One region of the Arthrobacter sp. Sr33 genome, then DNA from elsewhere that is predicted to be linked to it. Evidence: riboswitches for the same ligand, from Rfam matches in the RefSeq annotation. Region 1 holds a riboswitch; each other region holds the start of a gene.

The links. A riboswitch is a leader RNA that binds a small molecule or an ion and turns the genes downstream of it on or off. The one in region 1 is predicted to bind S-adenosylmethionine.
Region 2: linked by a shared signal. The riboswitch ahead of sfnG (dimethylsulfone monooxygenase SfnG) and the one ahead of ACX80T_RS11900 (aminotransferase class V-fold PLP-dependent enzyme) in region 1 are both predicted to bind S-adenosylmethionine.
Region 3: linked by a shared signal. The riboswitch ahead of metX (homoserine O-acetyltransferase MetX) and the one ahead of ACX80T_RS11900 (aminotransferase class V-fold PLP-dependent enzyme) in region 1 are both predicted to bind S-adenosylmethionine.
Region 4: linked by a shared signal. The riboswitch ahead of ACX80T_RS15325 (OsmC family protein) and the one ahead of ACX80T_RS11900 (aminotransferase class V-fold PLP-dependent enzyme) in region 1 are both predicted to bind S-adenosylmethionine.

What each region holds. Positions count from the first base shown of each region.
Region 1 is NZ_JBTNDD010000008.1:97,626-105,380, reverse strand. It holds gene ACX80T_RS11920 (metal ABC transporter permease) at 1-670, opposite strand, end outside; gene ACX80T_RS11915 (metal ABC transporter ATP-binding protein) at 679-1,488, opposite strand; gene ACX80T_RS11910 (metal ABC transporter solute-binding protein, Zn/Mn family) at 1,485-2,393, opposite strand; gene ACX80T_RS11905 (class I SAM-dependent methyltransferase) at 2,443-3,201, opposite strand; gene ACX80T_RS11900 (aminotransferase class V-fold PLP-dependent enzyme) at 3,284-4,648, opposite strand; SAM riboswitch class IV at 4,685-4,798, opposite strand; gene hisN (histidinol-phosphatase) at 4,852-5,661, opposite strand; gene ACX80T_RS11890 (cold-shock protein) at 5,950-6,153, opposite strand; gene rsgA (ribosome small subunit-dependent GTPase A) at 6,256-7,389, opposite strand; gene aroA (3-phosphoshikimate 1-carboxyvinyltransferase) at 7,391-7,755, opposite strand, start outside.
Region 2 is NZ_JBTNDD010000001.1:32,787-40,541, reverse strand. It holds gene ACX80T_RS00210 (DUF427 domain-containing protein) at 1-436, opposite strand, end outside; gene ACX80T_RS00205 (carbon-nitrogen hydrolase family protein) at 509-1,315, shown strand; gene ACX80T_RS00200 (CoA-binding protein) at 1,429-1,932, opposite strand; gene ACX80T_RS00195 (O-acetylhomoserine aminocarboxypropyltransferase/cysteine synthase family protein) at 1,929-3,260, opposite strand; gene sfnG (dimethylsulfone monooxygenase SfnG) at 3,260-4,405, opposite strand; SAM riboswitch class I at 4,412-4,516, opposite strand; gene acs (acetate--CoA ligase) at 4,603-6,555, opposite strand; gene ACX80T_RS00180 (ABC transporter permease) at 6,546-7,460, opposite strand; gene ACX80T_RS00175 (aliphatic sulfonate ABC transporter substrate-binding protein) at 7,457-7,755, opposite strand, start outside.
Region 3 is NZ_JBTNDD010000005.1:170,655-178,409, reverse strand. It holds gene ACX80T_RS09020 (class II fructose-bisphosphate aldolase) at 1-233, shown strand, start outside; gene ACX80T_RS09015 (DeoR/GlpR family DNA-binding transcription regulator) at 230-1,030, shown strand; gene ACX80T_RS09010 (CPBP family intramembrane glutamic endopeptidase) at 1,061-1,870, shown strand; gene ACX80T_RS09005 (VOC family protein) at 1,912-2,553, opposite strand; gene ACX80T_RS09000 (hypothetical protein) at 2,558-2,986, opposite strand; SAM riboswitch class IV at 3,104-3,239, shown strand; gene metX (homoserine O-acetyltransferase MetX) at 3,258-4,391, shown strand; gene ACX80T_RS08990 (SGNH/GDSL hydrolase family protein) at 4,406-5,227, opposite strand; gene ACX80T_RS08985 (alpha/beta hydrolase) at 5,343-6,053, shown strand; gene ACX80T_RS08980 (RNA-binding S4 domain-containing protein) at 6,040-6,300, opposite strand; gene ACX80T_RS08975 (DMT family transporter) at 6,406-7,374, shown strand; gene ACX80T_RS08970 (glycine--tRNA ligase) at 7,618-7,755, shown strand, end outside.
Region 4 is NZ_JBTNDD010000014.1:4,019-11,773, reverse strand. It holds gene ACX80T_RS15330 (sodium:solute symporter family protein) at 1-1,543, opposite strand, end outside; gene ACX80T_RS15325 (OsmC family protein) at 1,516-1,923, opposite strand; SAM riboswitch class I at 2,028-2,126, opposite strand; gene ACX80T_RS15320 (IS110 family RNA-guided transposase) at 2,639-3,841, shown strand; gene ACX80T_RS15315 (hypothetical protein) at 4,204-4,632, shown strand; gene ACX80T_RS15310 (ParB/RepB/Spo0J family partition protein) at 4,972-6,393, shown strand; gene ACX80T_RS15305 (hypothetical protein) at 6,602-6,796, opposite strand; gene ACX80T_RS15300 (hypothetical protein) at 6,949-7,086, shown strand; gene ACX80T_RS15295 (IS110 family RNA-guided transposase) at 7,146-7,755, shown strand, end outside.

The DNA of each region.
Region 1 (7,755 bases):
GCATCCGGTCGAAGCTGCGGGTCAGCAGGAAGGCTGTGGCGCCGGGGGTGATGAGCATGGCCACCACCAGGATGATTCCCACCGCCTGCAGGCCGACGACGACGCTCAGCGCCAGGAGACCTAGCAGCAGGGTGGAGAGCGCCCGGGTATTCAGCCCGATCACGTGCGCATGCGTGCGGTCAAAGGCAAAGAGTGTGAGGTCGCGGCGTTTGTACAGGACGATGGCGAGGGTCAGCACGCCAAGGATGACCACCTGCCACAATTCCCCGTTGGTTACACCCAGCACGTTCCCAAAGAGAATATGCATCAGGTCAACCTGGGAGGGAGTACGGGACACAATTGCGAGCCCCAGGGCGAAAAGTCCGGTGAAAACCACCCCAATGACGGTGTCCGACTTGAGCTTGGTGGTCGACTTCACCAGACCGATCAGCGCAACCGCCCCGGCCCCGAACACGAAGGCGCCGATGGAGAAGGGGATGCCGATGATGTAGGCCAGGGCGACGCCTGGCAGCACCGCGTGGGAAACGGCGTCGCCCATCAGCGACCAGCCCATCAGGATGAGCCAGCAGGACAGCACCGACGCGACGACCGCCGCGCAGACAGTGACGATCAGGGCGCGGGTCAGGAAGCCGTATTGCAGCGGCTCGGTGAGGAAATTGAGGACTTCCATGGCGTGGTCTAACTTTCTTCGGGTGCGGGTCGGGGACGAGAGGCGCCACCTGCCGTGGGTAGCGGCCCGAACGCGAGCGCCAACAACTCATGGGTCAGCACTTCGGAGGGCGGTCCATGCGCGAGGACCCGGTTGTGCAGCAGTACCGCTTCGTCGCAGAGCTCGGGGATCCCGGCGAGGTCGTGGGTGGAGATGAGAGCGGTCCGTCCCTCGTCCCTGAGTTCCTGGAGCAGACTGACCAGCGTGGCTTCGCTGGTCCTGTCCACCCCCGCGAACGGTTCATCCAGGAGCAGTAGCTGCGCGTCCTGGGCGATGCTGCGGGCAACAAAGGCGCGCTTCTTCTGCCCGCCGGACAATTCGCCGATCTGCCGGTTGCGTTGCTGGGTCAGGCCGACCCGCTCCAGTGCGGCGTCGACCGCGTCGCGGTCCGCACGGCTGGCGCGGCGGGACGGCGGCATTCGGCCGTAGCGGCCCATCAGGACGACGTCGCCCACCGAGAGGGGGAAGGTCCAGTCGACGTCCTCGGATTGGGGGACATAGGCCACGAGGTTGCTACGACGGGCGGTGCGCTGGTCTTTGCCGAAAATCGCAACGGCGCCGGACTGCGGCTGGACCAGCCCCATCAGGCATTTGAACAGGGTCGACTTGCCTGACCCGTTGACGCCGATCAGCCCGCAGATGCGCGCTTTCGCCAGGTTGAGGTCGACGTCGCTCAGTGCCCGCACCTCGTTGTAGCTGACGGTGAGGCCGGAGACAGAGATGGCCGCAACCGCCTCGGTTCCCAGCGTGACGGCCTGCGGTGGAACGGACGAGGTCATGGGGCCAGCCCTTCAGTAATTACTTTGATGTCGTACCTGAGGAGGTCGAGGAAGGTGGGAACCGGGCCTTGCGGACCGGACAGCGAATCGACGTACAGCGGCCCGGCCAGTTCCGCACCCGTGGCCAACGCAACCTGCTCCTGCGCCGACGGATTGACAGTCGATTCGCAGAAGACGGTCGGGACTTCGTTGGTTTGGACAAAACCGATCACCTCTCTGATCTGCCGCGGTGTGCCCTCAGCATCAGAGTTGACCGGCCAGATGAATGACTCGTCGAGTCCCGCGTCCCGCGCCAGGTAGGAGAAGGCCCCCTCGCAGGTGACCAGGGCAGGGGTTGAGGTGTCGGCGAAGGCAGCGCGTAGCTCGTCAAGCATGGACTGCAGCTCGGCCTTGATACGGGATCCGTTGGCTTCAAAATCGTTGGCATGCGGTGGGCTCAGATCCGTCAGGGCCACCACGATGTTGTCAACGTAGATCTGCGCAGCGGCGGGGGACATCCAGGCATGGGGGTTAGGCAGTCCGTTGTAGGCGCCAGAGCGAATGTCGACCGGCTCGACGCCGTCGGAGAGGACCGCGCGCGGGGCATCCACCGAAAGCAGGAAGCGTTCAAACCAGCGCTCAAGGCCCAGACCGTTGTCGAGAATCAGATCGGCGTCCTGAGCGTTGACCAGGTCCGACGGCGTCGGGTCGTAGCCGTGGATTTCAGCGCCGATTTTGGTGATGGATTCAACCCTGACGTGCCCGCCGCCCACCTGATCTGCCAGATCCGCGAGCACAGTGAAGGTGGTCAGCACCAGCGGGCGGTCGTCGTCGTCGGCTGGCCTCGCCTGCACAGCCGGGCTGGCACCGCAGCCGGTGAGTGCCAGTACGAGAAGAAGCACCAGCGGAATGAAAAGTTTCGGCATACCTAAATCTAACTCATTGGCATGCCTTAGCAACAGTGTTCCGGTCTTCTTACAAGCGGTCTGCCCGCCAGGAATGGGTGAAGTACGGCAACTCCACCTGAGCATCGGCGGCGAATCCCAGATGTTCGTGGAGGTACCAGTCGAGGTTGGCCTCGACCCTGGCCCGAATCTCTGGACCCGCCCGACGGTAGTAACTTCTGGATTTGGCGAGGTCGACGATATCTGAGGTGCTCAGCGGCTGCGCCCACCGCGCCGATCGCTGTTCAAGCGCCCCGAACTCCCGTCCAATCGCCGGCCGATGATCCGGTTTGTAGACATCTCCGGCATGCATGATCCGGCTAAGCCGGTGCACCCACGGCAGAGAAACATCCAACTGATTCCAGATCAGTCCCAGGCGGCCGCCCGGTGTGAGGATCCGTGCAGCCTCCGTGGTGGCTGCCACCGGATCAACCCAGTGCCAGGCTTGCGCCATGGTTACCAGATTGACCGAGGAAGCTGGCAGGCCGGTGGCCTCGGCGGTCCCGACGACAGCGACCACAGCGGGGAGCTTGGTGCTAAGGACCCCCAGCATGTCCGCCGAGGGGTCGACGGCGGTCACCTTCAGCCCACACCTCACGAGTTCTGCGGTGAAGATTCCGGTGCCCGCGCCGACGTCGGCTGCGGCGGACGCGCCGGTGGGAATCAGCCAGTCAACAATGTCGGTGGGATACCCGGGCCGGACCCGGTCGTACTGCGCACCGCCGTCCAGGTAGCCGCCGGCGAGGTGGACTCGCCGGGTGTCGTGCAGACGTGGGCCGCCGCGGGGCATCTGTGCGCTCCTGTTGTCGATGGGTGGGATCCAAGCCTATCCCGCACCGGTCAATCGCCTCCTGGCCCACCAGCTGCTGAGGCTAGTCCCTCGAGCACGGCGCAGCGCCCGCCGTCCCCGGCGTGTGGGGAGCCCACACCGGAAAGGTTCGTGTCTCGGCGGCCGGTACCCAGCGTTCCTCGTCCACTACATAATCTGCGGTGAGACCATCGGCCAGGAGGGACCGGAGGCCGCTCAGCAGCCGCTCGACGTCCGCGGGCTGGGATCCCAGACCCACGCTGGCCCGCAACGAACCCGACGGCAGCCCGAGCCGTTTGAGTAGGGGATGAGCGCAGAACTTGCCATCGCGGAGGCCCACCCCGTGTTCGGCAGACAAATACGCGGCGACAAGTCCGGCGTCGTAACCGGACACCGAAAAGTTCACCACCCCGATGGGGTCGGCACTGTCCGGGAAAAGCTGGTGCACTGTGACCCCCGGTAGCGTTTCGAGTCCGGAAGTCAACGCAGACCGGAGGGCCTGTTCATGGGTCAGCCAGGCATCCTCGTCCAGCGACGCGAGCACCTCGGCAGCATGCGCGAGGGCGGCGGCGCCCACCACGTTGGGCGAGCCACCCTCATGGCGGGCCGGTCCGGTGGCCCAGGAGACTGAATCGACTTTGACCCTCCGCACGGCTCCACCGCCGGGCAGGTACGGGGTGCCGGCGTCCAGCCAGTCCGGGCGGCCCACGAGCACGCCAGCACCGAACGGCGCGTATAACTTGTGACCCGAGAATGCCACATAGTCGATACCATCGCGGCTGATGTCGATCCGACGATGGGGTGCGAGCTGGGCGGCATCCACCACGATTCGCGCCCCGTGGGCGTGCGCCAATTCAGCCAACTCGCTGATCGGTAGAAGCTCGCCGGTGACATTGGATGCCCCGGTGACCGCCAGCAGACTGACCCCACCCGTGGATAGCTCGGCGCGGACCCGCTCAAGGGTGTCGGCGAGCGTCACGCCGGCCGTGAGGCTGCGGTGGGGGAGCTGCTGCCAGGGCAACAGGTTGGCATGATGTTCGACATCCAGGTACAACACCTCCCCCGTGGAGGGCACACAGCCGGCCAGCAGGTTCAGCGAGTCGGTGGTGTTGCGGGTAAAGATCACTAAGTCGTCGCTGCGTCCACCCACAAAACGCCGGACTGTTGTCCTGGCATTCTCGTACAGTGAGGTGGAAACCTGGGAGGTGTAGCCGGCGCCGCGGTGGACGCTGGCGTAGAAGGGGACAACCGTATTGACGAAGTCGAGGACCTCGACCAGCGCCGGAGCGGACGCGGCGTAGTCGAGATTGACGTAGCGTACCTCGCCGCCCCCAAGCAGCGGCACCAACAGGTCATCTCCCACCACCTTCGCCAACTGATTCACGGTTGAGGTGGAATGGTGGAACGGCTCGATGGTTGCAATAGTCATGCTGGATCTCCAACGGTGGTGGACCCCGCAGCAGGGTGTCCGCGCTTGCCAGCCCAGTCAGGGACGGCCTGGTCGTCACCCGGGGCACCCCGCCGCGAAGAGGAGGGTTGCCGGCCAGCAAACCGGGGTTTAGCGCTGACACTCGTGACCAATAGAAAAAGCCTAGGGCACGGCAGGCGCCCCAGGCTTTTTATTACGGCTTCTTAAAGCAAGTCATCAACATCAGGGTTGAGGATCTGCAGCACGTCATTGTGGAGGGTGCTGTTGGTGGCCAAAGCATTCCCGCCAAACGGTCCGTCGGTGCCTTCCAGCGAGGTGAAGCGCCCGCCGGCCTCGGTGATGATCGGCACCAGGGCCGCCATGTCATACAGGTTCAACTCAGGTTCGCAGGCGATGTCGACTGCGCCCTCCGCAACCAGACAGTAGGACCAGAAGTCGCCGTAGGCCCTGCTGCGCCACACCGAGTCGGTCAGGGTCAGGAATTCCGGCAGGTTCCCGCGTTCCTTCCAGCCCGAGAGGCTGGAATAAGACATCGAGGCATCCTCGAGCCGGGACACGTTGGATACCTTGAGCCGGCTTGCCGCCGCGAGGGACTTGCCCATGTAGGCGCCGGTCCCGGTGGCCGCCCACCAGCGTTTGCCCAGAGCCGGAGCGCTGACCAACCCGACCACCGGTTGCCCCTCGTCAATCAGCGCAATCAGGGTGGCCCAGACCGGGACGCCCCGCACAAAACTTTTGGTGCCGTCGATGGGATCGATGATCCAGCGACGCGAGCCGGCACCACTGCTTCCGAACTCTTCGCCGAGCACCGCGTCGCGGGGGCGGGCGCGGGAGAGTTGGCCACGAATCGACTCCTCGGCAGCCTTATCGGCATCGGTTACCGGGGTCAGGTCTGGCTTGGTCTCCACCACCAGGTCCTGGGCCTTGAATCGCGACATGGTCTGGTCGTCTACAGAATCGGCCATGACGTGGGCAAGGCGCAGATCATCGTTATAGCTTTGGCGGTGGTTCATACCTTCAACCTATCGCCTAACCCCGCGATAGTGCGGGATGTGCCCGGCCCCGTGGCACCAGCCCCGCACCAACGGGCCACCAGGTCCAGGTTTTCCGGAGTTTGCTCGCTTGTCCACTCGCTTGCCCACTGTATGGCCCGGTTCGGTGGAGAGTCCCGTAGCTGCCCATCGATTGCCCGGACACGGTGGGCAGGAGGCACCTTAAACGCCACAGGACACCGGCGGCGGTGAGCCGCTTCGGTGTCCTGTGGGGAGCCGTCCAGTGGGACGGGCTACGTATCTGGGTTATTAGATAACGGTGATGTTCTCGGCCTGCGGTCCCTTGGGGCCCTGCGTGGTCTCGAAGTTGACCTTCTGGTTCTCTTCGAGGGCGCGGAATCCGCTGGAGTTGATTGCTGAGAAGTGGGCGAATACATCCGCGCCGCCGTCATCAGGAGCAATGAATCCAAAGCCCTTTTCAGCGTTGAACCATTTGACTGTACCTGTTGCCATTTTTTTCATATTCCTTGTGTGTGAGAATCCCCCCGTGCTTCGGGGTTCTCGTTGAGGCGAAAATTAGTGCTTAACACCACAACTGCTTTAAGCCTATCAGGTCTACTGTTCGCCGAGCTCTTTAGCTTCTTGCGTATTTCCCTTGGGCTCGGGGACGCTGGAGCCGAGCAGCCGCCGTAGGGAGGCCAGCCGGACTGGGCCCGAAACGCCTGCCCGCCCCTCGCTCACCCACGGGTCCAGGCCGCACTTCACCGCTAGCCGGTCATGGCGGCATCCTCTGGCGCATTCAGCTGTACCTGGTTCAAGGTCGGGGAAGGCCTGAAGAATTCGATCCGGGTCAACATGGGCCAGACCGAACGAGCGGATACCCGGGGTGTCGATAATCCAGGTCCCCGGCAGGGAATCTCCGGCTTTCAAGGCAACCGCCGACGACGACGTGTGCCTTCCCCTGCCTGTCACCGCGTTCACTCCGCCGGTTGCCCGGTTGGATCCGGTGAGCGCGTTGACCATAGTGGATTTACCCACGCCCGAGTGTCCCAGCAGCACGCTGACTTTCCCATCGAGATGGGACCGCAACTGGTTGACGGCGTCACCGAGGAGCCGGGCGGACAGGCCGTCGTCCGAGGTGCTCTCCACTCCTTCATCGTCGGTGGCTGTTCGGCTGATGATGACCGGAAGATCGAGGTGCCGGTAGTTGTCGAGCAACTCGGTGGGGTCTTTCAGGTCTGCCTTGGTGACGCAGAGGATGGGCTGGATGCCGGCGTCGTAGGCTGCCACCAGAGCGCGGTCGATGAAACCGGTGCGAGGTTCAGGGTTCGCCGCGGCCACCACGATCACCAGCTGGTCCGCATTGGCGACGACGGCGCGCTCCACCGGATCGGTGTCGTCGGCGCTCCGGCGCAGCAAAGTCCGGCGCTCCTGAACACGGACCAGCCGTGCCAGTGCGTCCGGGCCGCCGGAAAGGTCGCCCACCAGGGCGACCAGGTCACCGGCAACCACCGGAGTTCGACGGAGTTCGCGGGCCCGGGCCGCGATGACTACCCGCTCGCCGTCGCCGTCCTCATCGACGACGGCGGTGTACCGTCCGCGGTCCACTGTGACGATCCGCCCGGTGACGGCATCGTCATAGGCTGGCCGGTCCTTGGTGCGGGGCCGGGTGCCCTTCTTATTGGGCCGCACCCTGATATCGGATTCGTCCCAGGACCGAGCCCCGCCGCGGTTTCCTCCGGTTGCCACGTCAGAGACCGGACCCGGCGTCAGCTGGGTTTCCGGTAGCAGCGAGGTCAGCCCAGAGCTGGGGGAACTGGGGCATGGTTTTGGCGGTGGTGCCGATATTCTCGACCTCCACCCCCGGGACGGCCAGGCCGATGATGGCCCCGGCTGTCGCCATCCGATGATCCTCGTAGGTCCTGAACACGCCGCCGTGCAGGGGGGCTGGCTTGATGGACAGCCCATCAGCGGTTTCCGTGACGTCACCGCCAAGCCGGTTGATTTCGGTGGCGAGGGCTTTCAGCCGGTCCGTCTCGTGGCCGCGCAGGTGGGCGATTCCGGTGAGGACTGAGGGGGTATCAGCCAGGGCGCACAGCGCCGCCACGGTCGGCG
Region 2 (7,755 bases), on a different contig from region 1:
AGCCGCCGTAGAAGTCGCCCTCCTGCGCCTTGACCACTTCACCGTCAATAAGACAGCGGTCCATTGCTCCCGGATAAATCGCTACCCGGGTTTGCAGTGCCTCGAAGCCGGGGGTGGGGGTTGGGTAGGTCCACCCGGCGCGGGGTGCGCGGTGCTGCCCGCTGACGACGTCGTAATACGCTGCCATCCCCTTGTACTCACACAACGATGAGCCCTCCACGCGAGCCAGGGCGCCGGCGACGAAGTCGCCCATCGGAACGTAGTACACCGGGGGGTGGCTGGTTTCCAGGACCCGGACCGAATCGGTGCTGTCGGCGATCACCATACCGCCGAACTCAATCAGCGCCCGCTCGGTGGTGGGCTCCAGCCGTGGCGGTCGCGGGTAGTCCCACACTGATTCCTGGCCGGGGCCGGGGACGATAGGTTGCAGTGTCATAACCCAACAATAAGACGTTCAGGCATTCGGTAGGCTGTGAGGGCACCTATTTCATGACTGAAAGCGGCGACGATGAAGATCAGCGTTGGGCAGTTCCGACCGGGCGGTAGCGTCTCGGACAACCTCAAGACCATGCGTGGGCTTGCCGAACAAGCGCGTTCCGAAGGGTCCGAGCTGATCGTCTTCCCCGAGGAATCCATGTTCTCCATCGGGAAGGTGGAGGGTTCGCTGGCGGCTGCCGTCGACGAAAACTGGTCGACCTTCGTGCAGCAGCTGTCCTTCATCGCCGTCGAGCTCGGCATAGCCATTGTTGCTGGCGGGTATGAGGGGAGCGGCGAGGACCGCCCCTACAACACGCTGGTCCTGGTGGATGCCACGGGAAAGATTGTCGACACCTACCGCAAACTTCACCTCTACGACGCTTTCAGCTATCAGGAGTCCACCCGGATCAAACCCGGCGACGGCGGCATCAAGGTGGTCACGATCGGTGACCTGTCAGTGGGGCTCATGACCTGCTACGACATCCGCTTCCCGGAACAGGCACGTGCGCTCGCCGACCGCGGGGCGGATCTGATCCTGGTGCCGGCCGCCTGGTTCAAGGGCGATCACAAGGTGGATCATTGGGAAACCCTGCTGAAGGCCCGCGCCATCGAGAACACCGTCTGGATCGCGGCAGCCGGGACCTCGAGCGGGCATACCATCGGGCACTCGGCGATCCTCGACCCCATGGGAATCCCGCAGGTCTTCCTCACCGACGAGGAAGAGGGAGTGGTCACCACCAACGTGTCACGCCGACGGATCGCCGACGTCCGCGAGTTCCTGCCCGTGCTCAAGAACCGCCGATTCGCGCGCAACGAGGAAATCGTCGAGTCCCACTAGCCCAGCCACCCTGCCCCCCAACCAACGGGATCGAGTCAACAGGAATAGCCACTTTTTGGGGCGATTCCTGTTGACTCGATGGGGTGTGGGATGGGGCTAGATGATGGGTGGGGCTAGGCGGTAACCTGCCGCTTCGACGAAATCACTCCGGTGTTGAAGCCAGCCAGGTTGAGTCCACCGTGGAACCGCGCGTGCTCAATCTTGATGCAGCGGTCCATCACCACGTTCAGGCCCGCCTCCTCGGCGTCGTGCGCAACGTCCTCATGCCAGGACCCCAACTGCAGCCATAGTGTTTTCGCGCCAACAGCCTTCGTCTCCTCAAGGACACTGGGCAGATCATCGTGCTTCCGGAACACGTCGACGATGTCGGGGACCTCCGGTAGGTCGGCCAGGGACGCGTACACGGGCTGCCCCAGAATCTCCTTCGCCACCGGGTTCACGAAGTACAAGCGGTAGGGCGACGACGACTGCAGGTAGGTGGCCACGAAGTACGACGCGCGGGACGGCTTATCCGACGCCCCAATGATCGCCACCGACTTGGCGTGACGCAGGAGCGAGAGTCGTTCAGGGGCGGATGGGCCCTCCCAGGTCCGTGCCGTTTCCAGATCGGCGCTCATGCGGTGGCTCCCTCGTGCGGAGTAGGTGTTGAGCCCTGCGGGGTTGCAGTGGCAAGGTCCAGTGCCTGGCCGATGTCCCACAGGATATCGTCCAGGTCCTCGAGTCCGATCGAAATCCTGACCAGGTCCTCAGGGATGCCGGCCGTGACCAGCTGCTCGGCGGACAGCTGCTGGTGCGTGGTCGAGCCGGGGTGGATGACCAGGGTGCGGGCATCGCCCACGTTGGCCAGGTGTGAGGCCAGCTGCAGCGACTCAATAAACTTCTGCCCTGCTGCCCTGCCACCTTTCACCCCAAAGCTGAAGACCGACCCGGGCCCTTGGGGCAGGTACTTGGCGGCCCGCTCGAAATGCCGGTGCGAAGGGAGGCCCGCGAAGTTCACGTACTCCACCCGCGGGTCGTTCTCCAGCCACTCGGCGACCGCCTGGGCGTTGGACAGGTGTTCGTCCATCCGCTGGGCCAGGGTTTCCACGCCCTGCAGCAGCTGGAAGGCCGACATGGGGGAGAGAGACGGCCCGATGTCCCGCAGTTGCTCGGTGCGCAGCTTGGTCAGGAAGCCGTACTCGCCGAAGTTGGCCCACCACTGGATATTGCCGTAGGACGGGACCGGTTCGGTCATGGTGGGGAACCGGCCGTTACCCCAGTTGAAGGTTCCGGCCTCGACGACGACGCCGCCCAGGGTGGTCCCGTGCCCGCCGATGAACTTGGTGGCGGAGTGGATCACAATGTCGGCGCCGTGCTCGATGGGCCGGATCAGGTAGGGGGTGCTCAGGGTGGAGTCGATGATCAGTGGCACACCGGCGTCGTGGGCGATCTTCGCTAGCCCCTGGATGTCGGCGATTTCACCCGAGGGGTTCGCGATCACCTCCGCGTAGACGGCCTTCGTGTTGTCCTGGATGGCCGCAGCATAGTCAGCAGGATCCGTGCCGGGGACGAAGGTGGTGTCAATGCCGAACCGGCGCAGGGTTACATCGAGTTGGGTGACCGTGCCGCCGTAGAGCTGCGACGCGGCGACAATATGATCCCCGGCCTGGCAGAGGGCCGCGAACGTGATGAATTCGGCGCTCATGCCCGACGCCGTCGCGACCGCCCCGATGCCACCTTCCAGGGACGCGATCCGTTCCTCGAACGCGGCGACCGTAGGGTTGCCGATCCGCGAGTAAATGTTGCCGTACTTTTGGAGCGCGAAGAGGTTGGCGGCGTCGTTCGTGTCCTTGAACACGAACGAGGTCGTCTGGTAGATGGGTACCGCTCGGGCGCCGTGGGCCGAGTCGGGGGTGCCACCCGCGTGAAGAGCGCGTGTACGGAAACCGAAGCTGCGATCAGCCATCAGACACCTGCCTTAATCTGGTTGTCAACATTGAAATCTAGGCCCTCTTTACGGGCGAGGTCCGCTTCGAGTTCGCGGACGATGGGGAGGATGTCTTTGCCGAAGGCTTCGACCTCCTCCTGGAAGTGGAGGTAGCAGGTCAGCATCAGGTTCACGCCGATTTTCTTGTACTCGATGATCCGCTCGGCGATCTGCTCGGGAGTGCCGATCAGCTGGGTCTTGAAGCCGTCGTTGTACTGGATCAGGTCCTCGAAGGACGAGTCCGCCCACATGCCCTTGCCATCCTTGGTCGAGGCCCCGGCTTCCTGCACTGCGCCCCGGAACCCCTCCACCGCCGGTTTGTGGGCCTTGGCCACGATCTCGCGGAGCGTCTCGCGGGCTTCCTTCTCGGTATCGCGGGCAATCACAAAACCGTTGAGCCCGAACCGGGGGTCGCGGCCGACGTCGGCCGCTGAGGCCTGCACGCCGGCGATATTCTCCTTGAATCCCTCGAGGTCCTTGCCGTTGGAAAAGTACCAGTCGGCCACCCGGCCAGCAGTGGCCTGCGCCGCCGTCGAGTTCCCGCCGAAGAAGATTTCCGGGTGTGGACGCCCGGGCACGTCGACGGGCGGCGGGTTGAGGGTGAAATCGGTAATGTTGTAATACTTGCCGGCCTGGGAGAAGTTCTGCTCGGTCCAGAGGCCGCGGAGGATCCTGATGAACTCTTCGGTGCGGACGTAGCGCTCGTCGTGCTCCAGCCACGGCAGCCCGAACCCGGTGAACTCACTCTTCAGCCAGCCGGACACAATGTTCACCGCCGCCCGACCACCGGAGATGTGGTCAGCGGTGATGATGAACTTCGCCAGGACTCCGGGCTGCCACATGCCGGGGTGGACGGCGGCGATCACCTTCAGCTTTTCGGTCGCACCGAGCAGCGCCAGGGAGAACGACGTGGCCTCATGCTGCTTGTCGGCGCCGTACGACGCCGCATACCGGGTTTGCGAGAGGGCGTACTCGAAGCCGGCGTCCTCCGCGATGCGGGCCAGCTTCTTGTTGTACTCGAAGTCCCAGCTGGTGCGCTGCTCAATGGTGGAGACCACCAGGCCGCCGCTCACATTGGGCACCCAGTACGCGAACTTCAGGGGTTGGGAAAGGTCAATAGCCATAGTGGTCCTCCATCGTGCCTGGCATTAGCACCCTAATGTCACTGCCGTGGGCAGTGGCCAGGGTTGCTGCGGTGTCAATGAGCCAGATCTCTCAACCGCTCGGGATGGTCCCCACCAGTGTGACAGTCCTCTCACGGTCGACCAACATTGTTGCTCTCCGTTGCGGGTTGTCCCTCCGGTGGGGTTTGCAGGCGGGGTCACGGTGACGCCCTTGCGGCCAGTGCGGCAGCGATGCCGGGCACGCACGCCTCGTTCTGCAGGGAAGTGGTGTCACCCAGCGTTGTGTTCTCGAACAGTTGCGTCAGGAGTCGGCGCATGATCTTGCCGGACCGGGTCTTCGGGACGTCCGCGACGACGACGACGGCGGCCGGCTTGGCGATCGGCCCGATCACCGCCGCGACGTGGTCCCGCAAGACCCGGCTCACCTCCTCCGCCGCGTGCGCGCCGGCCCCGTGGGACGCAGCCAGCACCACGAAGGCGGCAATCGCATGGCCGGTCCGCGGATCGGAGACCGGACAGACGCCGGCCTCGACCACCCACGGGTGAGCAACCAGGGCCGATTCAATCTCGATGGTCGAGAGCCGGTGGCCTGACACGTTGAGCACATCGTCGACCCGGCCGAGGATCCAGGTGTCGCCGTCGTCGTCGTTCCTGGCCCCATCACCGGCCAGGAACCAGCCCTGGGCGGCGAACTTTCGCCAGTAGGAATCCAGGTAGCGCTGCGGGTCGCCCCAGACGGTGCGCGCCATCGCCGGTCCGGTGCGGTCCACGACGATCAGGCCCTGCTCACCGGTGGGTACCGGGTTTCCGGCGTCGTCGACAATCCGGGTGCTCACGCCGGGGAGGGCGCGGGAGGCAGAACCGGGCTTGAACGAGGGGTCAGTGGGGCGGGGAGAGAGGATGGTGGCGCCGGTTTCTGACTGCCACCAGGTGTCGACGACCGGTGCGGTGCCAGCCCCGAGGTGCTCCCTGAACCAGCGCCAGGCCTCGGGGTTGGTGGCCTCACCGACGGTGCCGAGGAGACGGATCGAGGACAGATCGTAGCTGGCAGGCACGCCGTCCGGGAACCAGCCCATTAGCGACCGGATCAGGGTGGGGGCCGTGTAATAGCTGGTCACCTTGTAACGCTGGATGATCTCGAAGTGCCGCCCCGGATGTGGGGTGTTGGGAGTGCCCTCGAAGATCACCTGGGTGGCGCCGTTGGAGAGCGGACCGTAGATCTCGTAGGTATGGGCGGTCACCCAGGCAAGGTCGGCGGTGCACCAGTGGACGTCCTGGTCCCGCTGCGACGGATCGGGGTTGCTGAACAGGTAGTCGAAACTCCACGACGCCTGGGTCAGGTACCCACCGGAGGTGTGCACCAGGCCTTTGGGCTTACCCGTGGTGCCGGAGGTGTACATGATGAACAGGGGAGTCTCGGCGTCGAACGCCTCGGCAGCGTGATGCGGGGCCGCGGCGCCGACTGCGTCATGCCACCAGACGTCCCGGCCCTCGGTCCACTCGATGTCGCTGCCGGTCCGGCGGATCACCAGAACATGTTCGATGCTGTTGGAACCGGACACGGCCTGATCGGCGTTGGTCTTGACCGGCACCGCTGCGCCGCGCCGGTACTGCCCGTCAGTTGTGACCAACAGTTTGGCGCCGGTGTCCTCAACCCGGAAGCGTAAGGCTTCAGCAGAGAATCCGCCGAACACCAGTGAGTGCACCGCCCCGATTCGCGCGCACGCCAGGGTGACCACAATCGTTTCCACGAGCACGGGTAGGTAGATCACCACGCGGTCGCCCTTGCCGATCCCGAGGTTCAGCAAGGCGTTGGCTGCGCGTGACACCTCCTCCTGCAGGTCCGAGTAGGTGACCGTTCGCTGGTCCCCGGGCTCACCCTCGAAATGCAGTGCGACCTTGCTGCCCAGCCCGGCATCCACGTGCCGATCCACGCAGTTGTGGGCCACGTTGAGGCGGCCCCCCGCGAACCACTCGATCACCGGGACGGTGAGCTGCCCGTCGGCGCCACCCGATACCGGCCGGGCTGGCTGAAAGCTGTGCGCCGTGGTCCATTCGGCAGCCCAGTCCAGCCGGCGCGCCTGCTGTTCCCAGAACGCCAGGCGGTCCGTCTCGGTCAGGGGGTCGGCCTCCTGAAGGCTCACGCCCATCGCCGGACCGCCCACTTCTCGGCGATCCCCAGGAGGGCATCGGTGGTTTTGCCGATGATCGCCAACAGGATGATCGCCAGGAAGATCCTGTCCACCCGTCCGTTGTTTTGTGAATCACTCAACAGATATCCGAGCCCCAGCGAGGAGGCAATCAGTTCAGCCGCGACCAGGAACAGCCACGCCTGGGCGAGGCCCAACCGGAGACCGGAGAACACTGATGGAATCACGGCCGGGAGTTGCACCGTGGTCAGCAGTTTGAAGCCCTTCAACCCGAACGCCCGGCCGGCCTCCACCAGGTTCCGGTCCACGTGCCGTAGCGCGAGGTACACGGTGGTGAAGACGGGGAAGAAGGCGCCAATGAGGATCAGCGTGATCTTTGAATCCTCGCCGATCTTCATCCACAGGATGAGCAGCGGCACCCAGGCCAGGGACGGGACAGCACGCAAGGCGCCGATGGTGGGAGCGAGCAGCGCGTCCGCGATCCGGGACAGCCCGACGAGTGAGCCGATCGCGAGGCCCAGGGCGGCGCCGAAGGTGAAGCCCAGCAGTACCCGTTGGGTGGAGATGCCGATGTGCGTCCACAGCTCGCCGCGCTGGATCAGTTCGACTGCCGCATTGAGCACCGCCGCGGGCGGCGGCACCTGGACGGCGCTGAACAGGCCGGTGACGGAGTTCAGCTGCCAGACGGTGATGATCAGCCCGGGCAGGATCAGCCCGAGGAGCAGACGCACCCAGCCACGCCGCAGCGGGCCGGTCTGGGACCATCCATGTGCCGGTCCGCCCCGTTCGGGCGGCGGCTGGGTGGCGTCTGCCGTTGCCACGGTGGAGCCGGAGGCTTCCAGGGAAGTCTGGCTCACGCCCGTGACGCTGTTCCCGGTCACGTACGGATTCCCGATGTGGGTCATGAGGAGGCCTCAATCGCCGTGGGATCCGCGTTGCGTACCAGGGAGTCTTCAAAGAGGGTGTCGAGCGCTTCGTCAACCTGTTCCTGGCTGGAGACGTCACCGGATTCGACGAACACCGGACCGATCTTCTCCAGCACAGCCCGCTGCGCGTCACCCGGGATGGGGTCAACGTCCAGGTTGGTGCGGTCGATGATGACCGCGTTGGCGATTTCGACGTCGATCCCTGCCACCTCGGCGAGGATCTTGGCCGTCTCTTCGGGGTTCTCGATGGCCCATTCGCGGGCCTTCTCGTAGG
Region 3 (7,755 bases), on a different contig from region 1:
CGATCCGGGCCGGGATGACCAAAATCAATGTCTCCACGCACCTGAACAGTCTCTCCACCCGGGCCGTTCGCCTGTACCTGGACCACAATCCGACAATCGTCGACCCGCGGAAGTATATCGGGGCCGGGCGTGCTGCCATCGAATCGGAAACCGCACGCCTGCTCACCCTCTTCGCTACTGCCGGCCCGGTCGCTGCGGCAGCCACCATCAACGGGAACGGGCCAGCGGGATGAAACGCGCGGAACGGCTCAGCGCCATCCTTGACCTACTCTCCGAAGCCACCCAGGTGGAAGTCGACGAAATAGTCAGCAAGCTCAAAGTCTCACCGGCCACCGCCCGGCGGGACCTGGACAGCCTCGCGGAGCAGCGGTTGCTGACCCGCACACACGGTGGGGCCACCATCGAAACCGTCGCCTACGATCTGCCCGGGCGCTACAACAAGGACGTCCACGCCGAGGAGAAGCGTGCGATCGCGCAGGCCGCAAGCGACCTCATCCCCAAGGGAGCGGTGATCGGGCTCTGCGGCGGGACCACCAGCACGGCAATCGCCTCGGCGCTCAGCAAACGCAGCGACCTGATGGAACCGTCAAACAAGCCAACGCTCACCGTCGTCACCAACGCCATCAACATTGCAGCCCAGCTCGCTGTCCGGCCCAACTTCAAAATCATGGTCACCGGTGGCATCGTCAACCCCCGCTCCTATGAACTGGTGGGTTCGTATGCTGACGCGGTGCTGCAGCGGGTGGCCCTCGACCTGGCGTTTGTCGGAGTCAACGGGCTGGACCCGGTCGTCGGGCCCACCATCAGCGACGAGGGTGAAGCCGCGGTCAACGCAATGGTCGCCAAACGCGCCGCCAAGGCCTACGTTGTCGCGGACTCGTCGAAGATCGGCACCCGATGCTTCGCGACCATGACCGGCTACACCTTCAGCAATCTGATCACCGACTCAGGAATCACCGCCGCTCAGCGGCGGTCGTTCGAAGAGCATGGGACCACCGTTATCGTCGCCCCGAAGCTGGGTGCCGACTAGCCCCAAGGATCGCCCACTAGGATGGCTGGCATGTCCACCGAGATACCCAAGGCGTCCACGACGTCGACGCCGGACGATGTCAACCGGTCGGCCCCCGTCCAACGTCGGCGGATCACCGCCGAGATAGCGATTGTGCTCGGACTTTCCCTCGGGCAATCGGCTGTCTACGCGGTGGTCAACCTGCTCGACAAGCTCAGCCAGGCGCCGCTCGCTGCGCAGACCACCCGGCTGAATCCGGTCCTGAATGACCGCCAGTACTTCGACCTCACCTACCAGCTGCTCGGCATCTTCTTCGCGCTGGTTCCGGTGTTCCTGGTGCTATTCCTCCTGACGGAACCGGGAAAGTCGGCGTTCCGCACCCTGGGATTCACTTTCAGCCGGCCACGGGTCGATTTCGGCCTGGGGTTCGGCCTGGCGATGGTCATCGGGGTCGGCACGCTCGGCGTCTACGCGGCGGGGCGTGCGCTGGGGATCACGACGGCAATCGAGCCCGCTGCGCTCGACGCCTACTGGTGGACCGTGCCCGTCCTGATTCTCTCGGCGCTGCGTCACGCAGTGGTCGAAGAGGTCATTGTGGTGGGATACCTGTTTCACCGGCTGAAGCAGCTGGGCTGGTCAATGCCGGTCATTATCATCACCAGTGCCCTGCTCCGGGGCAGCTACCACCTGTATCAGGGCTTCGGGCCGTTTATCGGCAATGTCCTGATGGGTCTGATCTTTGGATATGCCTACACCCGGAGCAAACGGGTGATGCCCCTGGTCATCGCCCACGCCCTGCTCGATATCGCCGGGTTTGTAGGCTTCGCCCTCTTTGGATCGGCGATTGGTATCGGCGACTAGTCGCGTGGCGACTTGTCGGCCGGTCACACGAAAGGGTGCAGTTAGATTTCCACCAGGCCGTTGGCAGTCTGGAAAGTCACGGACATGATGCCGGGAGTGCCATTGGGTGCCACCCACTGCACAACAACCTCATCGAGCGGCTCGGTCGCCGGCGTGCCCAGCCATTCAGCAATCCGGTCGGGGGACCCTGCAATGGTCAGCGAATCGAGGCGCACTGTAGCGGGTCGGGCCTGTGAGGGGTGCAGGGCCTCAGTACCGTCGTCCCACCGCAACATATAGGGGACCTGGGGATCAGCGATCAGCCCCTTGATGCCAATCTGCTGCCAGGTGAGCTCCTGACCGTCAGGAAATTTGCGGTTGCCCGGGACGGCGCTACGACCGAGGCGTTCCTCGAAGGGGGCCAGATCATCCACAGCAACACACCAACCCATCCAGCCGCCGCCAGCCTCGGACCGGGCGCGAACCGCCTGGCCGAAGGGAGCTTTGTCGGAAGCCGGGTGGTTCAGCACCTCAACAACTTCGAGATATTGACCGTTCAACATCGGGAAAATCATGTTCCTGGTGCCGAAGCGGGGATGCACACCACCCTTCACCGGGTCGACGCCGAGGGCATCGGCGATCCTCCCCGCAGTTGCTACGAGGCCGTCGGGTTCACAAGCATATGAGACATGGTCCAAGCGCATGGCCCTAGTTTGGCACTTTGTGATCTGTGTCTCGACTTAGGGGACCCTTACCGACGAAAAAGCGTCTCACGCCACCCCGGGCAGCCATCAGAACGATGATCAGCGCCGTGACCTGGAAGAAGCCACCCAGGTACACCGCATCGCCGAAGAGGAACGCCACCAGCTGGAGCACCAGGAGTTTGCTTCCGGGAAGCACCAGCAGCAGGGCCCCACCATTGATCACCCGGGGGAGAACCCGCTCAGCCGTACGGACGCGGGTCAACAGGGCCTTCTTCACCCGCATCACCAGTTCGAGCACCAGCTTCAGCAGCGCAGCGGTCAGCAACGCCAGGGTGAACGTCTCGGAAATCACCGCGGGAAACAGTTGAATGAACAGACCCAGGACGACGAGGTAGACAAATACATCGACGAGATCGATTGGGCGGATCCGCATGGCGCAAGCTTATCGGGCTGCTGGGGGTAGATCAGGGTCTTTCTTGCCACGGACGTTCAGATACACGGACGTTCACATATTTGCGTCGAAGCTGCGTTTTCGGGTTATCTAGGAACAGGTCACGAGTGCCAGCACGGAGCGGAACACCCCGCTCCACCAAGCCCCGGCTTGCTGGACGGCAACCCTCCTTCGCGGTGGGGTGCCCCGGGTGACGACCAGGCGGCGGACAGGGTGTCCGGCGCAAGCGCGGATTCCGAGGTGGGCGATACCAGTGACAACTATTCACACCGCACAACAGGACCGGGCCCAGGTGACACCTGACGGCGTCGTCCGCTCACTCGGTCTGGGCCCCTTCACCTGTGAAACCGGGGGGCACCTGCCCGAGGTTACGCTCGCCTATGAAACCTGGGGCACCCTCAACGACGATGGGTCCAATGCCGTCCTGATTCAGCATGCACTGACCGGCAGCTCCCATGTTGCCCGCGGCGATTCGACCGAAGACGGTTGGTGGGACCAGCTGGTGGGCCCCGGCAAAACCATCGACACCACCAGGTATTTTGTCGTATCCATCAATATGCTCGGCGGCTGCTATGGCTCCACCGGACCTGCGTCAGCGGACCCCGACGGCGTCCCCTGGGGCTCCCGATTCCCCTACCTCACGGTCAGGGATTCGGTCCGGGCCGAGGCCCTCCTGGCTGATGCGCTCGGAATCGATCGGTGGCACTCGGTGATCGGGGGGTCGCTCGGCGGCGCGAGGGCTCTGGAGTGGGCTCTGGTGTACCCGGAGCGGGTCGAACGGTGCGCAGTCATCGCCTGCACTGCCGCAAGCTCGGCAGAGCAGATTGCCTTCGCCCAGGCGCAGCTGCAGGCTATCCGGTTGGACCCGGGATTCGCCGCGGGGGACTACTACCCGGGCACAGGCCCGGTCGCCGGGCTCGGGCTGGCCCGGCGCATCGCCCACATCACCTACCGGTCCGAGCCGGAGCTGGAGCACCGCTTCGGTCGGGCGGCACAGGGTGCTGAGACACCCTTCGGCTCGTCGGACCCGGCAGCCCGGGGCAGATTTCAGGTGGAAAGCTACCTTGACCATCAAGCCAGCAAGCTGGTGGAACGGTTCGACGCCAACAGCTATCTGGTGCTGACCGAAGCACTCATGGGGCATGATGCCGGCCGGGACCGCGGTCCCCTGCACCTGGCGTTGCGGGATGCCACCGCCGAGTTCTTCATCGCAGCGGTTGACTCGGACCGGTTGTATTTCCCCAGCCAGTCCCACACCCTGGCACAGGCCTTGCCGGGGGAGGTGCCCGTCCACACGATCGTCTCACCGATCGGCCACGACGCCTTCCTGACCGAGATCCACCAGCTCGATCAACGCCTGCGGGAAGCCTTCTACACCGATCACTAGTGAATGACCGGGGCTTAGCCGCCAACGCCGGGGGGCATCCCGGGGCCAAAGATCGGAGCGGCATCGGGCCTTTTCGCCAGCACCCCGTCGCCCGAGGACTGGCGGCGGAGCCGGCGCAGCACCCAGGGGACGAAATACACCTTCGCCCACACCAGGTCCTCCGTCCGCGCGGCGCGCCAGCTCTGATGGGGCAGCGGCTGCGGTTCGAGCGGCGTCAGGGAATGGGGTACCGCGAGGGTTTCCAGCACCATCATGGCAATGGTGTGATGACCCAGCGGGGAAAAGTGCAACCGGTCTCCATCCCACATCTGCGGGTTCACCAGCTGCCGGAGCGCCCACATGTCTGCGATCAGGGCGTCATGCCGGGCGGCGATGATCCTCAGGTTCTCGTTGAAAATTGCCGTCCTGGACCTGAAGTTGCCCAGCACCGAATCTCTCGCGTCGGGGCCGGCGAACAGGACCACCGTCGCCTGATCCGCGCTGAGCGCCTCAACGGCACCATCCAGCCGGGCCGCCAGCTGGTCCGGGTCGCCACCCGGCCGGATCAGGTCGTTGCCGCCAGCCGAGATGGTGATCAGGTCCGGTTTCAAGGCCAAAGCCGGTGCAACCTGTTGGTCCACGATCTGGTGCAGCAGCCGGCCACGAACGGCGAGGTTGGCATATGCGAAATCTTCCCGGCTCCTGCTGAGTTCTTCGGCGACCCGGTCGGCCCACCCCCTGTTGCCGCCCACGCTCTCGGGATTCGGGTCACCAATGCCCTCGGTGAATGAGTCACCGAGGGCAACATAGCGGGTCCACGGATGCGGGATACTGTTCGCCACGCTGCTCTCTGGCATGCTGTCGTGAGGATCGGCCGGGGTGTCGGGCGTCAGGTACAGGTTCCGGTTCATCCTTCTATCCTGTTACAGACCGATACTGAACGCGACCCTCCGCGCGTGAAAGACTAGGTCAATGACTCTTTCGGAATCACCCCACCTGCCAGCCGCCGATCACGCCACCGCGCCTGCCTGGGATCCCGTGGTCCTGTGGTCGCGCCCCGCGGCGGAACGCGAGGGTACCGCCCTGCTCGTCATGTTCCACGGACATCTTGCCAATGAGGAAGACCTCATGGGCTTAGTCGACCATCTGCCGCCCAACCTCACGGTCGCCTCCGTGCGGGCCCCCCACGCGATGGGGCCAGGGTTTACCTGGTTCCCCCTCACCCAGGACACCGGATACTCGGTGGATCTGGTGACTGACACCGTCGCCAAGGTAGCCGGCTGGCTCGACTCGGTGAAAGCCGGGCATACCAGCGTGTCCCTGCTCGGCTTCTCCATGGGAATGGCCGTCGCCACCACCCTGCTGCGTCACCGCCCCCGCGACTTCACCGCCGTCGTCGGGCTCTCAGGGTTTGTGGTGCCAGCCGAGGGCAGCCAGTTCTTCAATGACGACGACGCCGCAGCGCACCCGGTGCCGCTTTTCTGGGGGCGCGATCAGGAGGATCCGGTGATCACTCCCGACCGGATTGAATTCACTCACCGCTGGGCTGTCGCACACACGAACCTCACCAAGGTGCTGTATGCGGGCATCGCCCACAGCATCAGCATGCGTGAGCTTGCCCACGTCAAGGAATTCCTCGAGCTGACAGTTTTCGGGATTGAACCGCAGCCTAACCGCCGTTAGCGGTCTCACGGGTGATAGTGACCGAGGCGCCATTCACGGTTACCACGTCGCCTGGATGGAGCTGCGCGCCGCGGCGCTCCTCGATGGCCCCGTTGACTTTCACGAGGCCGTTATCCACCAGCTCCTTGGCCTGCGCGCCGTCCTCAGCCAGATTGGATAGCTTCAGCAGCTGACCCAGCCGGATCATGTCATCAGTAATGGGGATGGTGTGGCCGACGGTCGGGTCGCTTTCCGGGGATTGGTTCATGGCTCCATTCTGCCCGACCCTGCCGGTCTCGGCGGCATGGCTCCGAATCTCTTGATCCGTTCGACTGGTCCCAGGACGCGGGCCAGCCTGCCATAGGATCAATGGGTGTCACACCACCCCCGGCTTCCCCTGTTCCTCGGCCTGCTGCTCGCCGTCTCAGCCGGCGTGGCAATTCCCCTGCAGGGGAGAATCAACGGCGCCCTCGGCACACACCTCAACGATGGGGTTGCCGCAGCGCTGGTCAGCTTCAGCACCGGCCTCGTCCTGATGGTGATCATCACCCTCGTGCTGCCGCGGGGGCGGGCCGGTTTCCGGCAGATACTTCCCTCGGTGCGGGAGCGGCGGTTCCCGCCCATCTATCTTGCCGCTGGCACCATCGGCGCGTTCTTTGTTTTCTCCCAGTCCCTGACCATCGGTGTTCTGGGGGTGGCGCTCTTCACGGTAGCGGCAGTGATGGGCCAGACCCTCAGCGGCCTGCTCGCCGACCGTGCAGGCATCGGGCCGGCAGGGAAACGACCGCTGACCGTGATGCGATTGATTGGCACGGCGCTCGCCGTCGCTGCCGTGGTCTGGGCGGTGTCACCCCGGTTCGGTGCCACCGGCGACCTCAGCAGCTGGCTGATACCGGTGCTGCTGCCAATCCTGGCCGGATTCCTCATCAGCTTCCAACAGGCCATGAATGGCACCGCGTCGGTTCACTATGGGACCCCAATCATCGCCACCCTGATCAATTTCATCTCCGGGGCGTCGGTCCTGCTGCTCGCCTGGCTGATCAAAATTCTCATCGCCGGGCCGGGCGCGGCCCTGCCCACCGAGTGGTGGTATTACCTCGGCGGCCCGCTGGGATGCGTCTTCATCGGGCTGGGAGCGGTGCTGGTCCGGAGCCTCGGCGTCCTGCTCACCGGTCTGGGGATGATCGCAGGCCAGCTGGTCGGTTCCCTGGCCCTCGACCTGGTCTTCCCGACCCCGGGCACCGTGGTGGAACTCGCCACCGTGGCGGGCCCCATCCTCACCCTCATCGCCATTGTGCTGACCACCTTGCCCTGGCCGAGACGGGCGCTCCGGGTACGCTGATCAGCCGACCCCAGATGCCTTGACCTGGGCAGTTGACCCGGGTAGTTGACCGGAGCAGCCGATACACCCCGGCAGCCGATACGCCTCGGTAGGCTAAGGTTGTACCTTCGATTCGAGCAGGCACCCAGCCCCTGTTTTGGAACCCCTCACCGGGACCATTCACCGGAACCAGGAGCTGAACCTCAGCCCTGCCGGACACCACCACGGACCGCACCCAGCGGCCTGTAGAAATGGAGAACCACCTTGGCCAAGAACCAGTCCGCACTCGACCCCATCATTTCCCTCGCGAAGCGCCGCGGGTTTGTCTTCCAGGCGGGGGAAATCTACGGCGGATCACGGTCAGCCTGGGACTATGGTCCCCTCGGCGCCGAGTTGAAGGAA
Region 4 (7,755 bases), on a different contig from region 1:
ACATCAGCCCGGACAACCCCAAGGGATGCAGCGATCCCCAGAAGAATATTGTGATGAGATAAAGGATGGAGGCCGAGACGCCGGCCACCAGACCCCATTGCCTTCTTCCAGCATCCGTGGTGAGTCGCCAATGCGTTGAGGCGAGCGAAACACTGATCATGACTACGACATTGATCGTCATCCCGATCCATACCGGATGGATACCGAAGAGGAACTGCGACGGCGACCAACCACCGAAGTGATACCAACCCAGCCCTGTGCCGAATCCGGCGAGCATTGCCGCGTAGCTAGCGCGGCGGGTAGCCAATGGCCAGAACAATACGGCCAGCACCGGCGCAAGGGTGGCACCATTACGCAATGTCCAAGCGAGGACGTTCCACCAGGCGGCCTGTTCAGTGCGCAAGAAAGCGAACACAATCATCAGGACGGTCAACAGGACAAGCGACCACCGGGTGTACCGCACCAGGTCATCCTCGCTGGCGTTGGGACGCAGCGCCCGACCAACGTCACGTCCGAGGCTGGTTGCACCCGAAAACTGGCATGGGCCCGCCCAGCTCAGGGCGCAGGCCCACACTCCCAGGAAGAAGACACCAGCCAGCGGCGCGGGAACCACCTCAGCGATATAGAGCGATACCGCCACCAATCCCAGGTCCTGTGACGGAACGACAATCGCAGCAGCGGTACCCAGCAAAGCCCCAATGACGATGAACGGGATGCCGAGACCCGCAGCGTAGAGCATGCCCTTGCGGCCGTCTTCGGGTGTGCGGCAGGACATGGTCATCTGGAAGGCGGCCTGCGCCAGAAGAACATTGACAATGAAAGTACCGAACCAGGCGGCAATCAATGTCACTCCCGCCGAGGACATATCCAGCATCTCCGGCTGATCCACGGCAAGCTGGCGGATGCCATCGATGCCCGGATTGATAAAGAATGCGAGGATTCCAACGGCGAGCATGCCGATGAAAACCACACAGTTGGCGGTCTGGGTGAAGGCAACAGCTCGCATTCCGCCTGCGGAGAGGAACACAAGGAGCAACAACGCCGTCACGATGATGGCGGCGTGGATTGAAAGACCGGTGAGAGCGTGCAGCGCGGAGGCAAAAGCGATGGCCGTCGCCACTGACCACATGGGGAAGGTCAACGCCGTGATTGACCCTGCAATCGCCTGGGCTTTACGACCGAACCGCTCCCCGATCATTCCAGTCACCGTTACCACCAAGCGTTTGCGCAACGGCTTGACGAGAATCAGGGCGATAAGGAGAACCTGCACCGTTTCCGCCACTCCATACCAGATAGCTGATATCCCTGTTCGGTAGCTCAGCTCCATGATGGCGATATAGGAGGATCCTGAAAACAGGCCCGTAATACAAAACGCCACGGTCCACGGGCTGAAGGTCCGGCTACCGACGAAGAAGCCCTCCCCATGATCTGCCCGGTTACGAGCGGCCCGGCTCGTCAAAGCCAGAAGTAGCGTGTACCCGACGGCAAGGCCGAGCGTCCAAAGTCCCGCGCTGGTCATGCCTCCGCCCCGGAAATCAGCCATACGAGGTTAAAGTCAACACCTGCGTCTCGCACCAAGTTGATGGCCGGACACCGCTTTTCGACCTGCCGCTTGAAGGTATCCAACTCTGATTCTGGAACCGGCGTGCGCAGATTCACCGTCAACGCGAAATTCTTAAAATGAGGGGAGACGTCCGCCGTCCCCCGGAATCCCCGAACGTCCTGCTGAGCTTGGGAAGAGGTATCGATGGCTTCAACGACGATGCCCAGTTCCCGTGCCACGGTTTCGATAACTACGGTGACGCAGCCGTTGACCGCTCCAACCACATACTGCATGGGAGTTGGGGATTTGTCGTTCCCGCCCACAGCAACAGGCTCATCGGTCCGGAAGGTAAACCCTCGAGTTTCAACGAGGGTGGTCATTGAGCCTTCCCACCTGCCCGTGGCCCGGACACTTTTGAGCCACTGGCCAGGGTCCCGTTCAGCGCTTGCCTTATTAGCGGACGCGGTAGGTACAGTCATTTCACTCTCCATCGGTCTGGCGGTAGCACCTTATCGAAGCCTGAGGCTCCAATGGGTTGCTGCGGCGTCATCGATCCAGATCTCTCGGCCGCTCGGGATGGTCGTACACAACTAAAGCCGGTCCGGTTTGATTCACGCAACTTCCACAGTTGGAATTACGGCGTGTGACAAAGGAGTGCAGCCATGAAGTCGAAACGCTCCCAGGCGGCGTATCTACGCCACTACCTGCACGCACGCTAACTTACGCGCCAGATATCCCCGCAGAGCGAGCCTAGGACACAAGCCCACTAAACGGGCCTCACTACCGTTCGGGCTGACAGCCGGCGCTCCCGACCGGTCGTCGCCGGAAACCACTCTCTTTTTTGCTGCTGTCCTTATGTTGTTGAGCAGGTAGTTTGCAGGGCAGTTGTAGTGTCTTGGCTACCCAGGGGTGATGGGTATGGCTTTTGCTGCTGTGCCGGACGGTTGTCACGGCTTCGAAGGATTGGCCGCCTGTTGCTTCGACGATGGCCCGACCGCTGATTGAGAGACGCGACAAGAAGATGATCGCTGGATAAGGACACGACGGCGAGGTTATCTGCTGGGCTTCATATTCGAACGATGAAGGGAGAGCGCTTTGTCGCAACTGTGGGCCGGGATAGACGCCGGCAAAACCCATCACCACTGCGTGGTCATTGACGCTGAGGGAGCCCGTTTGTTCTCTCAGAGGGTGGCCAATGACGAGACAGATCTGCTGGATTTGATGGGAAGCGTCGCGGCGCTTGATAGTGGGGGAGAGGTGGTTTGGGCCGTGGATCTGAACCACGGTGGGGCTGCACTGCTGATCGCACTGCTTGTAGCCCATGACCAGCACGTGCTCTACATTCCAGGACGCACGGTACATCACGCTTCTAGGACTTACCGTGGGGACGGCAAGACCGATGCGAAGGATGCCGCGGTGATCGCTGACCAGGCCCGGATGCGTCGGGATCTGCAACCGGTTCGTACCGGGGATGACATCAGCGTGGATCTGCGGATCCTTACCGCCCGCCGCACGGACAAGGCCTGCGACCGCACTCGCGCGATCAACCGCTTGCGTGCACAGTTGTTGGAATACTTTCCCGCCCTCGAACAGGCCTTTGACTACAGCAGATCCAAGGCCGGGCTGTTGCTGCTCACGAGATACCAGACCCCCGATGCGCTGCGTCGGCTCGGACAGAAACGCCTTCACGCCTGGCTTAGTAGCCAGGGCGCCCGCAGCAGCGCCGATGTGTCAGAAAGGGCCGTAACGGCCGCGAAATCCCAGTACACCACCGTTGCCGCCCAGCGGATCGGTGCGCCGATGGTCGCCGAGCTCGCGCAGGAAGTCCTGGATATTCAGAACCAGATCGACGCCTTGGACACGCTGATAGCCGAGCGCTTCCGCGAACACCACCAGGCAGAGATCATGCTCAGCATGCCAGGCTTCGGACCCCTGCTCGGAGCGGAATTCCTTGGCGCTATAGGCGGTGATCTGTCCGTTTTCGAAAGCGTCGACCGGCTTGCCGGAGTCGCGGGTCTCGCGCCGGCGCCGAAAGATTCCGGTCGGATACGGGGCAACCACCACAGACCGAGGCGATATGACCGGCGTCTTCTTCGGGCCTGTTACATGGCGGCTATGTCGAGTCTGCGAAGTTCGACCGCGTCCAGGACTTACTACGACCGCAAACGTGCAGAAGGCAAGACTCACGTTCAGTCCGTGCTTTCCCTGGCCAGACGCCGGCTCAACGTCCTGTGGGCTATGCTCCGCGATGGAACCGCCTACGAGCCGCCAGGAAACCCCAGTCCGTCGCCCGCCTAGGAAACGCCGTCGCGGCCATGACAGAAACGTTTGGGGCGTTTCCCGGATCAGGAAGGTCCTCGCTGTCGCTCGGGCAGTAGAAGCATTGTCTTTCATTTTTTTGCTGCTGTCCGTTGGATTCTACGTGCCCGCTCCGGCTGTTCAACCGGCCTGTGGCCGGCGGCGCGGGCGTGACTCGCCTCGGCGCTCCTACGTCGCTTATTTCCTCACCAACTCCCGACCGCTTGCCCTAACAGGTTGGCACCGCCTCCGTCGGACACAGCTCCGCAAGCTCCGCCAGCAGGCAAAAAACATGGTGGGGAAGAGGGAACGGGTGCTGGTCACTGAACGTTTCCCGCCCTGTGAACTAGAGGAGCGACCGCATGAGCGTTGGAATAATGACCCGTACGAACACCACCGATACCGACGAAACCGTCACCGTCCCCGGACTTCCCGCCGATGATCGGATGGGGGATGGGTATGACTGGATGGAAACCCTCGAAGATTCCGGCTGGTCAGCCCTGCCGAACTGGGGATCTGAGGGATGGGATGCCGGAGCCTGGCCGCTGATCGTCTTCGCCGTGGCCCGCGCCCGCGACGATTCCGAGGAACTTTTCGGTTACGGAACCTACGTTGAGGGCGACACGCACGAGCACTGGTTCCGCAGTCAGGCCGCGTGCTTCGAAGCGCTCACGTCCGAAGTGTTCTTCCACTGGCTGATGGGACAGTCCGACGGCCCTAAGGTCCTGCCCGCAACGGCAGGCGAACTGCCGGACGCAGACCGCAGGCCATACCTGGGCTGGACGGGCTAGAGGCCCTCCGGTGTCCTGGCCCCGAGCGGGCCAGGACACCGGAGAAGCAACCCAAATAATTCGTTGACAACATCATTGAGATTCCTTCGGATCATACGTACCTGCTCCACAGCGTCAACCGGCTCCGCCGGCTACGCGCATACCAATCCTGTCCGGCGCTCCTACGTCGCTTATTTCCTCCCAGAATTGATCCACCCTTGCCCCTACGGCGTTGAGCACTGCTCCGTCAGGCACAGCTACGCAAGCTCCGCCAGCAGGCAAAACCAACGGGGGAGAGGAACCCACACTGCTGGTCACCACAGGTTCCCCACCCACCCTGCGAACTAGGAGCACACCGCTATGTCTGTTCTCGAAATGATCGACCCCACCACCTTGACCATCGACGCCAACGTCCGCGCCGACGTGCAGCTCGACAAAGCATTCCTGGCTTCCATCAAAGAACACGGAGTAATCCAGCCAGTCGTCGCCCACCGCACCGACAGCGGGGGAGTGCACGTCCTGTACGGACAGAGGCGCACCCTCGCCGCCGTAGAAGCGAAGCTCGACCTGATGCCCGTCTACGTAGTCGAAAGCCTCACAGAGGCCGACAGGTTAGCTAAGCAGGTCGTGGAAAACGACCAGCGCCAAGGACTCACCGACAACGACCGCGCCGAAGCGTTCCACCAGCTTTCCCTACTCGGAGTCTCAGCCACCCAGATCGCGAAAAAGACTGGCGCAAAAAAGACCACCGTGGACGCGGCACTGAAAGTCCGCGCCAATGACACCGCCAGCGCAGCACTCGCCCAAGGCATGACACTGGACATGGCCGCAGTGATCGAGGAATTCAGCGGCGACGCAGAAGCAATCACCAAACTCGAAACCACCGCCGCGCACAACCCGCAGAGCTTTGACCACACCGCCCAACGGCTCCGCGACGACCGCACCCGCGCCGCGCTCATGGCCGATGCAGCGGCCACCGTCACCGCCCAAGGACTGAAGATCGTTGACGAGGATCTGAACTACTACGACTACAAAGGCCCCATTGCGAATATCCGCGACCTGCGCACCATCGAAGGTGTTCCACTCACCGACGACGACGCAGACGCCGCGCACATCGGAATCAGCTACAACGGGGAAGTAAGCATCACGTTGGTCAATACCGACTGGAAAGCAGCAGGATTCACCAAACCCGGCGCCACCCGGACAGGGCCCATGACCGAGGACGAAAAAGCAGAACGCCGCCGCGTGATCGAAAACAATAAAGCATGGGACGCCGCCGAAACGGTCCGCGTGGACTTCCTCAAAACCCTGCTCAAAGGCAAAACAGCCCCGAAGAACGCTCTGCGGTTTATTGCCCAGTCAATGGGGAATCACTCCTACACCGTTGCGGATGGCCTCTCCAAGCACACCGGATTCGCCGCCGAACTACTCGGAGGTAAAGACGGTTACGGCGAGCTGGCGAAGATCACCGCCAAGCCCACCGGACGCCACGAAACCAACACCCTCGCCGTCATCCTCGCAGGATTTGAGAAGAGCCTCACCCGCCAGTCATGGCGCAACCCCACCAGCACTGCCAAGCACTACCTGACCCAGCTCACCACATGGGGGTACACCCTCAGTGAGGTGGAAACCATCATCACCAACCACGGAAACACAGAAACACAGGAATCCGTGAAGGCAGAAAACAGTGGAGTGCAGCAGCCGGGGGAGACGTTCGCGCAAGTACAGGCCGAAGAGGAAGAACTCACCGCCGAAGAAGCGGACTACGCCGACGAAGCCTAAACCGGGGGAGTAGCACCCCCGCCGGAAACCGGCGGGGTGCTGCCCGGCCCGGACGGAGCCGGCCCAGGCGAACAAATCAGCGGTGCTCGCTAGCTCGCACCGCAGAAACGGACCTCACTACCGTTCGGACAGCCAACCCTCTTTTTGCTCCGTGGGTGGCCGGGGAATCTCCGTCATTCAGGGCCACTGGTCGTAGCCGTCCGAGCCCTTATTTCTCTACAGAAGTGACGCGATTTTTGTCGTAGTAGCCGCAGAAACCGTCCTCCGGGAAGTGAATACCGACGCAATAGATTGCGCGCACGGATCCGAAGTTATGCCCACCGTTTACGATCTCGCCGATATCGTTCCGGCCCTCGACTTTGACGAGCTGACGGCCATTTTCTGGAGTCAAATAGTTTTTCATTCCATCAGTCTTGGTCACTTACCGGCTTGTGTGTGGGACCTCAAGCCCGCAATCGTGTGTCCGTCTTACGCAACGCGTCTGGCCGTGTAAAGACTTTTTTGCTGCTGTTCTTATGTTGTTACCGGGCTCAGTTCCGCGGTCATTGTAGGGTCGTGGCTACCCAGGGAGGCGGGTATGGCTTGGCTGCTGTGGACCGCACGCTTGCACGTGACGGCTCCGTAGGATTGGCCGCCCGCCACCCCGCGATGACCCGACCGCTGATTGAGAGACGCGACATGATCGCCGGATAAGGACACGACGGCGCGGTTATCTGCTGGGCTCTTCTCATCCAACAGACTGGAGGCTGTTCTTGGTGCAATTATGGGCCGGCATCGACGCCGGCAAAGCCCATCACCACTGCGTTGTGATCGATGGCGAGGGAAACAGGCTGCTCTCGCAGAAGGTTCTCAACGACGAAGCGGCGCTCATCCAACTTTTGGGCACGGTCCTGGACTTATCGGACGGTGGTCCTTTGGTGTGGGCGATGGACTTGAATCATGGCGGACCGGCGCTGCTCATCGCGTTGCTTGTTGGTCATGGTCAGAACCTTCTCTATATTCCTGGGCGGACGGTGCACCACGCCTCGAAGATTTATAGGGGTGACGGCAAGACAGATGCCAAGGATGCCGCTGTGATCGCCGACCAGGCCCGGATGCGGACTGACCTGCAGCCTTTGCGCGCCGGTGACGAGATCAGCGTCGGGTTGCGACTCCTAACGGCCCGGCGGGCTGACAAGTCGGCGGATCGGGTGAGGTCGATTAATCGACTCAAAGCTCAGCTCCTGGAGTATTTCCCCGCGCTGGAGCGGACCTTCGATTACAGCCGATCCAAAGCCGCGCTGATGTTGCTGACCAAGTACCGGACTCCGGATGGGATCCGCCGTGCCGGCCAGGCGCGAATCCAGGCGTGGTTGAAGAAAC